One region of the Halomonas sp. DP8Y7-3 genome, then DNA from elsewhere that is predicted to be linked to it. Evidence: predicted binding sites of a transcription regulator. Region 1 holds the regulator's gene; the other holds the start of a gene.
The links. Region 1 encodes FNR, which switches genes on or off when oxygen is low (the NO sensors DNR and NnrR bind a similar motif). Its sites were predicted from a motif close to TTGATNTANATCAA; they were not measured.
Positions count from the first base shown of each region.

Region 2: the regulator FNR is predicted to act here: its motif matches at 3,003-3,016, upstream of petA (ubiquinol-cytochrome c reductase iron-sulfur subunit).

Region 1 covers NZ_JAHVIO010000009.1:262,645-269,978, forward strand. Annotated here, with positions in the region: gene KUV86_RS10880 (putative nucleotidyltransferase substrate binding domain-containing protein) at 1-1,486, shown strand, start outside; gene KUV86_RS10885 (3'-5' exonuclease) at 1,552-2,175, shown strand; gene KUV86_RS10890 (hypothetical protein) at 2,261-2,500, shown strand; gene ttcA (tRNA 2-thiocytidine(32) synthetase TtcA) at 2,700-3,623, shown strand; gene fnr (fumarate/nitrate reduction transcriptional regulator Fnr) at 3,903-4,643, opposite strand; gene KUV86_RS10905 (sulfite exporter TauE/SafE family protein) at 4,802-5,488, opposite strand; gene ccoS (cbb3-type cytochrome oxidase assembly protein CcoS) at 5,498-5,737, opposite strand; gene KUV86_RS10915 (heavy metal translocating P-type ATPase) at 5,734-7,334, opposite strand, start outside.
Region 2 covers NZ_JAHVIO010000014.1:310,159-317,492, reverse strand. Annotated here, with positions in the region: gene KUV86_RS15945 (YhcB family protein) at 1-37, opposite strand, end outside; gene zapE (cell division protein ZapE) at 242-1,408, shown strand; gene rplM (50S ribosomal protein L13) at 1,651-2,079, shown strand; gene rpsI (30S ribosomal protein S9) at 2,093-2,482, shown strand; gene petA (ubiquinol-cytochrome c reductase iron-sulfur subunit) at 3,171-3,770, shown strand; gene KUV86_RS15920 (cytochrome b) at 3,770-5,029, shown strand; gene KUV86_RS15915 (cytochrome c1) at 5,029-5,799, shown strand; gene sspA (stringent starvation protein SspA) at 5,981-6,607, shown strand; gene KUV86_RS15905 (ClpXP protease specificity-enhancing factor) at 6,840-7,334, shown strand, end outside.

The DNA.
Region 1 (7,334 bases):
GCTCTGCGAACAGTCCGAGGACTTCTCCGATTACTTTCACCAGCGTCTGGTCAGCAAGACGCGGCTGCTGGCGGAGCGGCGTTCCGATGGCGGCGTGACGCTGGCCGGTTTCATGCTGGCCAAGGTGCATGAATGCATGCGGTCACCCCTGCTGGTGGATCCGTCCATCAGTATTCGTCAGGCGGTGCTCACGCTGAAGGAGAAGGGCGCCGACAGCCTGTTGGTGGATACCCCGGAAGGCCCCGGAATGCTGACCAAGACCGACCTGCTCGATGCGCTGGTGATGCAGGAGCGGGGAGGGGGCGATGCCCTGGAAGGTATCGCTGGCCTGGCACTGGTGAGCGTCAACAGGGACCAGTACCTGTTCGAAGCGCTGATCGAGATGACCCGCCACAAGGTGGCCAGGGTGGTGGTCTATCACGAAGGCGCGCTGGAAGGCGTGGTCGAGTTGACCGATGTGCTGAGCTATTTCTCCAGTCGCAGCTATGTGGTCAGTCTTCAGGTGGAGCAGGCCGACAGCCTGGCGGAACTGAACGAGGCCAGCCAGCGCACGCCTGAGCTGATCGATGCGCTGATGGCGCAGGGGATTCGCATGCGCTTTGCCATGGGCATGCTGTCAGCGCTTAACGGCCGCATTATTGGTAAGGCATGGCAGTTTTCGATGCCCGCCCCTCAGCGCGACCGGGTCTGTCTTGTCGTGCTGGGAAGTGAGGGAAGGGGCGAACAGATCCTCAAGACGGATCAGGACAACGCGCTGATTCTCCCGGACGACCTCGAGTGGCCGGACCTGGCCGCGGACAGTCGTCGTTTTACCGAGGTGCTGATGGACCTGGGCTATCCGCGCTGCCCAGGCAATATCATGGTGTCCAATCCCCAATGGACAGGAACGCTGGAGCAGTGGCGCGGGCGTATTCGGCGATGGGTCGCGGAACTGGATGGCAATAGCTTGATGAGCCTGGCGATTCTGGTGGATGTCGCTGGCGTGGCAGGTGACATGGCGTTGGTGGACCGCCTGCGTGATGTGTTGATCGAGGAGACCAGGGGCAACGCGCTATTGCTGACCCATCTGGCCCGCGCGGTACTGCGGTTCTCTACGCCATTGACGCTGTTCGGCTCGCTCAAGAAGCCCGCACACGGCATCGACATCAAGAAAGGGGGCATCTTCCCGATCGTTCATGGGGTTCGCACCATGGCGCTGGATGCTGGTCTGCGCGAGACCTCGACCCACGATCGCCTGTCCGCTCTGGCTAGGCTCGGTCGCCTCGATGCAGAGGTGGCGGAAGACCTCGGTGAGGCGCTGTCACTGTTCAGTGAGCTGAGGCTCAAGGCCCAGCTCAGGTGCCAGCGCGATGATCTCCTGGCCAGCGACAACGTGGTGGTGCAGTCCCTCAACTCCCTGGAGCGTGACCTGTTGCGGGAGGCACTTCATCTGGTGAAGGAGTTCAAGGGCAGTCTGTCCCATCGTTATCACCTGGAGTATGCATGAGCGTCGAGGCATCGCCTCAGGGAAAACTGACCTGGCGTCAGTGGTTTCGTTTAGGAGAGTACCCCATGCTGCGAGCGATCAGACGTGCGGCCGACCGCCGTCGTCAAGCCGATGGCGATTTTGCCTGGCTGTTCAATCCCTACACCGGTGATGAGTTGGTGTCCATCGACTGTGAGACCACCGGCCTGGATACGCGTCGCGCCGAACTGGTGTCGATTGCGGCAGTGCGGATCCACGATGGGCGCGTGTTGACCAGCGAGTCGCTTGATCTGCGCCTGGAGCCCCCGGCCAGCCTGGATGGTGATTCCATCAAGATTCACCGCCTGCGTGGGGTCGATCTTGAGGGGGGAATGCCGGTGCGTGATGCCCTCGAGACGCTGCTGGAATTCATCGGCAACCGTCCGCTGGTGGGGTGGTGCATCGACTTTGACCTGGCCATGCTCGATCGCTATCTCAAGGCGGAGTTTGGCTTCTCGTTGCCTAACGCCACCATCGATGTGGCGCAGCAGTACCGCAAGCGGATGCGGCGCAGCCATCCCGAACTTGAGCTGCAGCCGACTTTCGAACAATTGGCAGAGCGCCTGGGAGTGCCGATCATGGGACGGCATACCGCATTGGGTGATGCCGTCACTACGGCACTGATGCATTTGCGGCTGGACGCCGACGCGCTGGCCGAGTCGTCCCGATGATGCCATCCACGCCGCTGTCACGACGCGTGACCTGGGACGAGCGGCGTGTCAGGTGCCGTAGTCACCGTAATGGGGAGATCTTTGCATGAGCCTTCATGGTCTGATGATGTTGCTTGAGCCGACCTTGCTATCGCTTGGCCTGTTGGCTGTGATGGTGGCTTACTGCCAGTACTATCGCCGCACCCGTGACCTGTGGGGGATGGTCAAGTTCTGGGAGAAGCGTCTGACGCTGACGGTGAGTGAGCACGCCTGGCAACGCTTCGGCATCTTGCTGCTGTTGCTTGGTGTGGTGGCGCGCTATCTGCTGGCACTACAAGTCGTCTAGCCACAGGTCGTCTTGTCACAGGTCCTCTCTTCACAGGGCGGCTAGTCACAGGGCGGCTAGTCAAAAGCACCTTGGCCCAGGATACGCGGTTGTGAACCAGCGTAATCGCAGGGGTGAGTGGTTGCTGACTTCTTCGCCTGTAGCGGACGTGAGTGATAGACTAGCGGGTCTTCATTTTCAGCCGTGATGTGCCCAGCCCATGTCTGCTCAGCCCGCTTCCGCCTCCCTGTTTGATCCCCGTGTCCTCGACCGTCGTGATGCCGCGTCCCCGGCAGCTGACGACGAGCGCGCCCAGGCCAAGGCCAAGCGCGAGTTCAACAAGCTGCAGAAGCGTCTGCGGCGTCAGACCGGCAACGCCATCATCGATTACGGCATGATTCAGGAAGGCGACAAGGTCATGGTATGCCTGTCCGGCGGCAAGGACAGCTACACCATGCTCGAGATTCTTCGCAGCCTGCAGCGCAATGCGCCGGTGAACTTCTCCCTGGTGGCGGTCAACCTCGACCAGAAGCAGCCCGGCTTTCCCGAGCACGTGCTACCGGACTACCTGGACAGCATTGGCGTGGACTACCACATCCTCGAGCGTGACACCTACTCGGTGGTGAAGGAAAAGACCCCCGAGGGCAAGACCACCTGCGCGCTGTGCTCGCGACTGCGCCGAGGGTCGCTGTACGGTTTTGCGGAAGAGATCGGTGCGACCAAGATTGCCCTGGGACACCACCGCGAGGATATTCTCGAGACGCTGTTCCTCAACATGTTCTTCGGAGGAAGTCTCAAGGCCATGCCGCCCAAGCTGCTGTCCGATGATGGCAAGAACATTGTCATCCGGCCGCTGGCGTACTGCCGCGAGGCGGACATCCAGGCCTACAGCGATGCCATGGCCTTTCCGATCATTCCCTGCAATCTCTGCGGTTCGCAGCCCAACCTGCAGCGCCAGGTGGTGAAGGAAATGCTGGCAGAGTGGGAGGCCAAGCACCCTGGGCGCCTGGAGAGCATGTTCAAGGCCGTGACCAACGTGGCACCCTCGCAGCTGGCGGACCGCGAGCTGTTCGACTTTGAAGGGCTGGAGGCCGAGCAGGCGCATCGCCAGGCTCGGCGTATTGATATCGTTGATGCCGACTAAGCTCGCCTGAACACGCCCTGCTGAAGAGCCTCTGCTGAACATGCCTTGCTGAAAAGGCACTGCTGAAGCGTGAAGCGAGCTAGGGCCACATCACGCAGTGGCCCTCTTCAATGTCTGAACGCTCGTCCCGATAAGATAGCAAGAGGCCGCATCCTGGGATGCGGCCTCTTTTGTTGATGGAGCCGGTATATCGTCGCCCTACCTAGGGGGGCTGGGCTTGGGGCGTGGCACGACGTCTATCGGTCGCTGTCGGCCGCAGGCCCTGTCAGCGCCGCGGGATCAGCTGGCGTCGGTGTCAGCCAGGTTCGACAGTGAGGCGAGGTCCAGGATATTGACCTCCCGTCCAGAGACCGCCACCAGGTCCTGCTGTTGAAAGCGCCCCAGAATGCGGCTGACCGTTTCGACGGCAAGTCCCAGGTGGTTGCCGATATCTGCCCGGGACATGGACAGGCGGAAGCTGAACGGCGAGTAGCCGCGACGTCGGAAACGGTCGGACAGACCGAGGAAGAAGCAGGCCAGTCGTTGGTCAGCGGTCTTGCGCGACAGCAGCTGCATCATGCGGCGATCTTCGCGCAGCTCCTTGCTGAGGGTGCGGAACAGTTGCGCGCGTAGTTCCGGCAGCGTCTGGGTCAGGGCGTCAAGGCGATCGAAGGGAATCTCACATACGGTCGTGGTCTCGAGTGCCACCACGCTGCCGGGGTATCTGCCGTCGTCGATGCCATCCAGGCCGACCAGTTCACTGGGCAAGAAGAAGTTGGTCAGCTGCGCTTCGCCACTACCCTCGGTGGTGATCTGCTTGAGACTACCGGAGCGAACCGCGAAGACGCTCGTGAAGCGATCTCCCTGCTCGACCAGCCGAGTGCCCTTCTTGATCGGAGGGTGACGACGGATAATGGAATCGAAGCGCTCGAGGTCAGCGGTCTCCAGCGACAACGGAAGGCACAGGGAACTCAAGCTGCAGGACTCGCAACGAGTCTCATGTAGCATGGGGCGCCGTCGATCTTGGGCCGATGGACTCATTCGCAGCTCCTGTGGGTCTGGGGTTCATGATGAGCAGGGCATGTAGGAAACTGGCTTGCCCTAGCTGCATGCTATTGTCGCTATTCTACACGCAGATATTGGGCCAAAGGTGCATATACCTCTTTTGCCTCAATAATCTGGCGGCGATATGATGGTCGTCAATTTCCTACAATTTGTAGGATATTCCATACAGCTAAACCGACAATCATGCCCGCTGCCATAAATCGAGTGGCAGGGTGTGCCAGCAAACTCTGCAGTTGGCGTGCAGCAATCCCTGTTGTCACTAGTGCCGGTAGCGTTCCCAGGCCAAAGCAGAGCATGAGTAGTGCTCCACGGGCAGGGTCTGCGATGGCCATGCTCCATGCCAGCATGGAATACACCAGGCCACAGGGCAGCCAGCCCCAGATGGCCCCGAGTGCAATCGCCTGAGGTAGCTTGACCACTGGCAACAGGCGACGTCCTGCTGGCTCCAGGTACCTCCACAGGCGCTGGCCCAATGCCTCCAGCCAGCGTAGCCCTTTCCACAGGTTGGCAATGTAAAGCGCCATCGTGATCAGCATCAGGCTGGCAACCACCTGCAGCAGGTCCCGCATGCCCGGTGCCAGCGCCACCACAGAGCCTAGGCTTGCGACCATAGCGCCTGCCAGGCAGTAGCTGAACAGACGCCCCGAGTTGTAGCCGAGTAGTAAAATTCCTACACGAATAGGGTGGCGCATGCTCGGGGGAATGGCAAAGGTCAGGGCACTCATTATACCGCCGCACATGCCGATGCAATGTGCTCCGCCAAGCAGCCCGAAGACAAACGCCGCCATCGCGGGCGGCAGGTCTAGACCTACTGGGTTCATGCGTTCTGCTCAGGATCCAGGGGGTGGCGTGGAATCATGCTCGTCGGCTGCTGCGTCATCGACCGGCGTCTCTCTTGCCGGCTTTCTGGATGGGTTCGGTGTCGGCGGGTCTTCGTCCTCGAACAGGATGCGATAGGCAGGCCCCTCCAGATCGTCGAATTGATCGTTGCGAACCGCCCAGAAAAACGCCCATACCGCCAGACTCAACAGGATCAGCGACAGCGGTATCAACAGATAGAGAATGTTCATTGAGCATGTGCCGCTACGGCAAGACGTGAGGATGATGGCGGCGCCGCGCGTCGCAGGCGAAGGGCATTGCCTATGACCAGCAGCGAGCTGATCGACATGCCGATGGCGGCGAGCCACGGAGGCACGAAGCCCAGCGCGGCGGCGGGCAGCGCGACGACGTTGTAGAGCACTGACCAGGCGAGGTTCTGGCGAATGATGCGGCGCGTCTGGCGTGCGCTATGGATAGCCTGGACGATACGCTCCAGCGGCTCGCCGAGCAAGATCAGGTCGGCGCGAGTGCGGGTCAGGTCACTGGCGCCAGCAACGGCAATGGCGAGGTCCGCCCCGGCCAGAACGGGCACATCGTTGATGCCATCTCCCACCATGGCAACGACCTCTCCCGCTTGCTGACGCTTGCGGACCAATGTGAGCTTGTCCTCGGGACTGGCGTTGCCGTGCCACTGCGCTACCCCCAGCTGATCGGCCAGTGGCTGAACGTTGCCGGGGCGATCGCCGGACAGGATCTCGATCTCGATACCCGCTTCGCGGATAGCCGCAAGGGTCATGGCGGCGTCTGTGCGGGGCTGGTCGTGTAGCTGGAACCAGGCGACAGCCTGCCCCTCGCATGCCAGCAGCAGCCACAGGCCGTCGCCTGGTACGTCGAGGGGGGGCTGGCTGGTCAGGGCAAAGTCCGGGCGTCCAAGGCGCCAACACTGCCCAGCCAGGTAACCTTCGACACCCTGACCGGGGACGTTGCGAATGTCGCTGGCCGTGACTCGGGCGTCGCGCCAGGGCCGGAAGGCATGAGCGACCGGGTGCTCCGAGCCGACTTCCAGCGCTGCGGCCAGCTGACGAGGGTCGATGCCTGCAAGGCAGTCTGCCGTGAGGCGTCGGTGCTCGGCCAGGCGCAGCTGGCCTCGAGTCAGGGTGCCGGTCTTGTCAAAGATGATGCGGTCGAGGCGGGCCAGGGTTTCCAGCGCATCGGCGCGAGCGACCAGCACGCCGGCGCGACGCAGACGCCCGTGGGCGACGGTCAAGGCGGTAGGCGTGGCCAGTGCCAAGGCGCAGGGACAGGTGACGACAAGCACCGACAGGGTGACCCACAGGCTACGACTGGGGTCGATCCACCACCAGGCCATGGCGACCAGCGTGGTGATGATCAGCAGATTCAGGACAAAGCGGTGAGACACCTGCTCTGCCACCTTGGCGATACGCGGGCGATGGGCAAAGGCTCGGTCGGTAAGGTCAAGGATGCCCGCTGCGCGGGTCGCGTCACCGACACGCAGGACGTCGAGCTCCACCGGGCTGTCGATGCACAGCGTGCCAGCGTGAACGATATCGCCCTGTCGTCGTAGTGAGGGCAGCGACTCACCGGTCAGCAGCGATTCGTCGATCTGTGCCACGCCTGATGTCAGGACGCCGTCAGCCGGAATCAGTGAGCCAGGACTGACGCGCACGCGATCACCCGGTTCGAGCTTGCTGGCGGGAATGACCCGTTCGTCGCCATTGGCCTCGACGCGCACTGCAGCGCTGGGCAAGGCGCTGGCCAGAACGTTGCCCTGGCGCCCGTAGTGGGCGCGGGCGCGGGATTCCAGATAGCGACCGAACAGCAGGAAGA
Region 2 (7,334 bases), on a different contig from region 1:
CCGCTGCCAGGATCATGTTGAGGTTGCTTGGTTCCACTTGGTTCTCCCTGAGCACTTTCTGACGGCCGGGCGTCTCGCCCCGGGCGTCGGGCCATTATAGAGGCTTTGTCTCATAAAGGGTCAATGCCGTGTCCTGACCGTGGGCCCCGCCTGGGTGGTTACTCTCAGCACGGCGGTCCTGCCATTCTGTCGTGGTCTGCGTATAATGCGGCTCCGAACTTGTTGACAGCCAGGACGCTACATGAGCTCTTCTGTGTCGAGCGCAGGCCGCCCAGAAACCCCGCAGGAACGCTATCAGCGTGACCTGCAGCGCGCTGATTTTACCGAAGACGCCGCCCAGGCCAACGCAGTGGCGCAGCTGCAGCGGCTGTATGACGAGCTGGTCGCGGCGCCGACACCGCGAGCACCTCAAGCGGTGCAGCGAGGTCTGACATCGCGTCTAAAGGGGTTGTTCGGGCGTGACCAGGCGCCGGAGAAGCCGCCGGTGCCCGACATTCGCGGCCTGTACTTCTGGGGAGGCGTCGGCCGCGGCAAGACGTATCTCGTCGATACGTTTTATGAGGCCTTGCCCTTTCCGCAAAAGATGCGGACGCATTTCCACCGGTTCATGCAGCGCGTCCACAACGAACTCGACCATTGCAAGGGCGAGAAGAACCCGCTGCGGTTGGTCGCCGGCAAGTTCGCGGAAGAGGCGCGAGTGATCTGCTTTGATGAGTTCTTCGTCAAGGACATTACCGATGCGATGATTCTGGCGAATTTGCTGGAGGCGCTGTTTGAGCGGGGGGTGGTGTTGGTGGCCACGTCCAACATCGTCCCTGATGACTTGTACAAGGACGGCTTGCAGCGGGCCCGTTTCCTGCCGGCGATCGACTTGCTCAATCGCCACTGTGAGGTGGTCAATGTCGATTCAGGCGTGGACTACCGTCTGCGTGCGCTGGAGCGGGCCGAGATCTTCCATCATCCCCTGGACGATGCGGCAGATCAGGAGCTTGAGCGCAGCTTTCGCGAGATCGCAGGCCAGGAGGGCGAGCATCAGGTGCCCGTCGAGGTCAATCATCGGGTTCTGCATGCCCGTCGTCTTCACGAGGACGTTGTCTGGTTCGACTTCCTCGAGCTATGCGACGGACCGCGCAGTCAGAACGATTACATCGAGCTGGCGCGCGAGTTCCATACGGTGCTGGTGTCCTGTGTGCGCAAGATGGACGGTGCCACCGATGATCAGGCACGCCGGTTTATCAACATGGTCGACGAGTTCTATGATCGCGGCGTGAAGCTGCTGATGTCGGCTGAGGTGGAGGCCGAAGCGCTGTATCACGGGGGTAAGCTCGAGTTCGAATTTGAGCGAACGCTGTCGCGGCTGCAGGAAATGCAGTCACGGGAGTATCTGGCCTTGCCGCACAAGCCGTGAGCCACCGCCGTCGGCTGTCAGGAAAAGACCCCACTGGAGAAACAGAGGGTGACGTCGAGCGTGTGGTTGTGTAGAATGCGCGCTCGCTCGACCGTTGTGCCGACACCCCGATGGGTTGTGGTGTCGGGCAACCAAGAAAAATAGGGATGATCTCTGCACGGTGCTGCCTGGTATCGCGAGTATTCAAGCGCTATCAGGAGAAGGGCCGGGAGATCCAACACATCGAATTGGTGATTTCATCCATGAAGACGTTCAGTGCTAAGCCGCAGTCCGTCCAGCGCGACTGGTATGTCGTCGATGCCGCGGACAAGACGCTCGGTCGTCTGGCTACCGAAATTGCTCGCCGCCTGCGTGGCAAGCACAAGCCGGAATACACTCCCCATGTGGACACCGGTGACTACATCGTCGTCATCAACGCCGAGAAGGTGAAGGTGACTGGCAACAAGGCCAGCGACAAGATGTACCACCGTCACACCGGTTACCCGGGTGGCCTGCGCTCCATGACCTTCAATCAGCTGATCGACCACGCTCCTGAGCGTGTCATCGAAGGCGCCGTCAAGGGCATGCTGCCGAAGGGCCCGCTGGGTCGTGCCATGCACGCCAAGCTCAAGGTCTACGCCGGTTCCGAACATCCGCACGCTGCCCAGCAGCCGCAAGAACTGAACATCTGAGGGAATCTTCGCCATGACACAGCAGTATTACGGTACCGGGCGCCGCAAGACCTCTACCGCGCGCGTCTTCCTGAAGCCGGGCACCGGCAAGATCACCGTCAACAGCCGTGACCTGAACGAATACTTCGGCCGTGTTACCGGTCGCATGGTGGTTCGTCAGCCGCTGGAACTGACCGAGACTCTCGAGCAGTTCGACGTCTACGTCACCGTCAAGGGCGGCGGCGGCAGTGCCCAGGCTGGCGCTATCCGTCACGGCATTACCCGTGCCCTGATGCAGTACAACGAAGACTTCCGCAAGCCGCTGCGCGCAGCTGGCTACGTCACTCGTGACGCACGTGAAGTCGAGCGTAAGAAGGTCGGTCTGCGCAAGGCGCGTCGTCGCCCGCAGTTCTCCAAGCGTTAATCGATACGCTTGCCGATCGCACGGCGCCCGGGCCATTGGCCCGGGCGCTGTCGTTTTCGGATGCGGTTTTTGCGCGTGTGCGCGTGGCGTCTACGTCGGTAGCGAGCCCGAGTTCGGTCCCAGGGGCTGTCGCTCCGTGCGTTTCTCGTGTCCTCTCTGCGTCTCCCGCTTCTTGTAGATCTTCTTGTGCTTCTTCTTGTGTCTCTTCCTTTTATCCCTTCCTGTCGCTTTTTCTCTAGCTCGACCTCTGATGGTCTCCTTGCGCTGCCCCCTTCTTGCTAGCGTGCATCCCTCTTGGTTTCCAGTGCGCTACCCCTTTTACCACGCTGCGTCTGCCGCGAGTGCTGTACTCGACCAGGCCGGGCGTGTGCCTGGCGTGTTCCGCGATGCGACCGTTGGTGACGCTTCGATGGGGACTTTTGTGCTGATCCGCTAGCCGTCCTGTGAGGCTGGAGTTGCGGCCTTGATGCGCTTGAGGCCCTTCTTTTGCCGCAGGGCGCTCGGGCACATCGTCATAAAGTTGTTCCATGTCAAATGTATGGGGCTTGCACGGGGGGTCTTGCCCGGAGGTCTTCTTGTGCGGGTGGGGGGGATTTCCTAACATACAAGCCACTTGTATCCGTGGTCACGGACATTCAAGGGACCGTGAAAACAACAACGGATAAAGTCTGATGGGAGAAACCAGATCATGGCAGACAACGGCGTGAACAAGGGGCGGCGCCGTTTCCTCGTGGGTGCTACCTCCGTGGTTGGGGCGGTCGGCACTGTCGGGGTAGCGGTTCCCTTTGTGGCATCCTGGCAGCCGAGTGCCAGAGCGCGGGCGGCAGGGGCTCCCGTTCAGGCGGATATCTCGAAGCTCGAGCCGGGGCAGAGAATGACCGTCGAGTGGCGCGGGCGGCCTGTATGGGTCATCAATCGCACTCCGGAGATGATTGAGCGCACCGAGGCGCTGGGAGAAGACGTGCTGGCCGACCCCGAGTCTGCCAAGCCGCAGCAGCCCGGCTATGCCGGAGGCCATTTGCGCTCCATTCGGCCTGAGATCGGGGTGCTGGTGGGGATCTGTACGCACCTTGGCTGTTCGCCGCTGTTCAAGCCCGAACCCAATGCCGAAGGGGTGGGGGTAGAAGACTGGCCGGGCGGCTTCTTCTGTCCTTGCCACGGTTCGCGTTTTGATCTGGCGGGCAGGGTCTTTCGCAACGTTCCCGCTCCCGTGAACCTGGAGGTTCCGCCCTATTACTTTGTCAACGAGTCGGTCATCGTGGTCGGTGAAGACGGGGAGGGTGCGTAATGGCAAATCCCAACAAGGCCAAGGCCGAGCGCGGTCTCATGCGCTGGATCGACGATAGATTCCCGGCGACCCAGATGTGGCAGGAGCATCTGTCAGAGTATTACGCGCCCAAGAACTTTAATTTCTGGTACTTCTTCGGATCCCTCGCTCTGCTGGTGCTGGTCAATCAGATTCTGACCGGCGTCTGGCTGACCATGAGTTTCAACCCCAGCGCCGAGGGCGCCTTTGCCTCCGTCGAATACATCATGCGGGATGTGGAGTACGGCTGGCTGATCCGCTACATGCATTCCACCGGCGCCTCGGCATTCTTCCTGGTGGTCTATCTGCATATGTTCCGTGGTCTGCTCTATGGCTCCTACAAGGCGCCCCGTGAGCTGGTCTGGATCTTCGGCATGGCGATCTACCTGGCGCTGATGGCCGAGGCTTTCATGGGTTACCTGCTGCCCTGGGGGCAGATGTCCTACTGGGGCGCTCAGGTCATCATTTCCCTGTTTTCCGCCATCCCCGGCATCGGTCCGGACCTGGCCCAGTGGGTACGCGGAGATTACTTGATCTCCGGGATTACCCTGAACCGCTTCTTTGCCCTGCACGTGGTGGCGCTGCCGATCGTGATCCTGGCATTGGTGGTGCTGCACATCATTGCTCTGCATGAAGTGGGCTCCAACAATCCTGATGGCATCGACATCAAGGCCAAGAAGGATGAAACCGGCAAACCGCTGGACGGGATACCCTTCCATCCCTACTACACGGTCAAGGACATCGTGGGTGTCGCCGTGTTCCTGTTTGTCTTCTGTGCGGTGATCTTCTACTTCCCCGAAGGTGGCGGGTATTTCCTCGAGAAGCCCAACTTCGAGCCGGCGAATCCCTTGAAGACCCCGGATCATATCGCGCCGGTCTGGTACTTCACGCCGTTCTACGCCATCCTGCGCGCGATTACCTTCTCGCTGTTCGGTCTTGATGCCAAGTTCCTCGGCGTCATCTTCATGGGCGCAGCCATTGCGGTGCTGTTCGTGCTGCCCTGGCTTGACCGCTCGCCGGTGCGTTCGATTCGTTACAAAGGCTGGATCTCGAAGATCATGCTGGTGCTGTTTGCCATCAGCTTCGTGATTCTTGGTGTGCTTGGGGTATTGCCACCCACGGCAGGCCGCACGTTGCTTGCCCAGGTCTGCACGGTGATCTACTTTGCCTTCTTCCTGCTGATGCCGGTCTATACCCGGCTGGAGAAGACCAAACCCGTTCCTGAAAGGGTGACTGGCTAATGAAAAAGCAACTGTTCGCACTGCTCTTCGCGCTAGTCCCCATGGCCGCCTTGGCCGCGGGCGGAGAGGGGGTGCATCTGCGCAGCATGTCGCCGGACCTGGAAAACCAGGCGTCTCTGCAGAGCGGGATGAAGCTGTACGTGAATTACTGCATGGGCTGTCATTCGCTCGAGTACCAGCGGTTTTCACGGGCTGCAGAAGACCTGGATATGCCTCAGGATCTGGTCGAGGATAATCTGATCTTTTCGCCGGATCTCGGCTACAACGATCAAATGCACAAGGCCATGAGCGCCGAGGATGCAGAAGTGTGGTTCGGCAAGGCGCCACCCGACCTGACCTTGGAGGCAAGGCTGCGGGGTACCGATTGGATCTACACGTACCTGCTGAGCTTCTATCGCGACAGCGAGCGGGCGACCGGGGTGAATAATGTGGTGTTCCCGTCTGTAGGCATGCCCAACGTGCTGGAGCCTCTGCAGGGGGTTCAGGAGCAGGTCTGCGCGGCGTCTGATCATGCGGTAGGCGACGCCGAGCTGGACCCGCTGACGGGCAAGTTCCAGTCCTGCGAGACGTTGCAGATTACCTCGCCCGGCAGCATGGAGCCCAAGGAGTTCGAGCAGGCCGTGTATGACCTGACCAACTTTCTTGCCTACGTCGGCGAGCCGTCCAAGCTTCATGCCCAGGCACTGGGCCCCAAGGTGCTGATCTTCATATTTTTGTTCGGCATCGTGGCGTACTTCCTCAAGCGTGAGTATTGGCGCGACATTCATTGACGCAGTGACAGCACGGGCGGGCGTATGGGAGACCATGCGCCCGCAGTGCGTTGTGCGCTATGATGTGTCGCCCCGTGTGGCGAAAACGCTCGCGCGAGGGTGAAAGATGTCCCCTTCTTGCCCCCCGTACAGGGGGTTGTCGTGTTATCATCCCGGCTTGAACTGATGCGAGGATTGTTTCATGGGTGTAGTGGCCAAGCGGTCGTCGATGATCTTCTATTCCGGTGGCGAGGACCATTTCAGTCACCGTGTGCGGATCGTGCTGGCTGAAAAGGGCGTCGCAGTGGATATTGTCGAAGTGACTGACGACAAGCATCCCGAGGAGCTTGCGGACCTGAACCCGTACAACAGCGTGCCGACGCTGTTGGATCGTGACCTGGTGTTGTACGAGTCCAAGGTCATGATGGAGTATCTGGACGAGCGTTTTCCGCATCCGCCGCTGCTGCCGGTCTACCCCGTTGCGCGTGCTCAGAGCCGTCTTTGGATGCACCGCATCGAGCGCGAGTGGTGCCCGATGGTCGATCGCATCCTGTCCGGCAGCAAGAAGGAAGCCGACAAGGCGCGTAAGGAACTGCGGGAGAGCCTGATAGGGATCTCGCCGATCTTCGAAGACATGCCGTTCTTCATGAGCGAAGAGTTCACTCTGGTGGACTGCTGCCTGGCGCCGATTCTGTGGCGTTTGCCCGCGCTCAACATCGAGCTGCCGGAGAAGCAGGTGCGTCCGTTGATGAGCTACATGGAAAAAGTGTTTGCTCGTGATGGCTTCCGCGCTTCTCTGTCCGAAGCCGAGCGCGAAATTCGTCCCTGAAGGTAACCTGCCCGGTGAGAGTCGGTGCTGGGTGGCGACGCGCCGTTCGGGGCCGCGAGCGGTCCCGAAAGAATGACGGCGAGAGCGCTGCGGCCTCTCGCCTTTCTGCATGTTGCCGTGGTGCGGCTGCCTGGTTGCAGGCACGGAGTACGCCCAGTGTGGCGACACCCCGGGAAGCCGGCCTCGGTCGGGACGATCCGAGTTCCCATTTGCCAACCAAGAGGGCCAAAGTATGAAGTCCAGTCGACCCTATCTGGCCAGGGCGCTCTATGAGTGGCTGCTGGATAACGAATTGACCCCCTATATCGTCGTTGATGCCGAGTACGACAATGTCGAGGTGCCGAGACAGTTTGTCCAGAATGGACAAATCGTTTTGAACCTTGGCCCAAGTGCAGTGCGTGACCTGCATATGGGCAATGACATGATTCGGTTTTCCGCACGCTTCAGCGGCAAGTCAGAGCTCCTCTTTGTTCCCATCCCTGCGTTGATCGCGCTGTACGCTCGCGAAAACGGTGTGGGCATGGTGTTTGGTCATGAGCCTGAGTTGCCGACCGATGAGGCCAACGATGTTGATGAGGCGCCTGTGCTTGAGAGTGTCAAGCGCCCACAGGCAGGCGCCGAGCCGTCGGACCAGCACAGCGCTGAGTCCAGTGGCGAGGAAGAGCGGACCTCGGCGGCAGAGGCTGACGAGACCGACGCCGAGACCGACGCCAAGAGTGATGGGCAG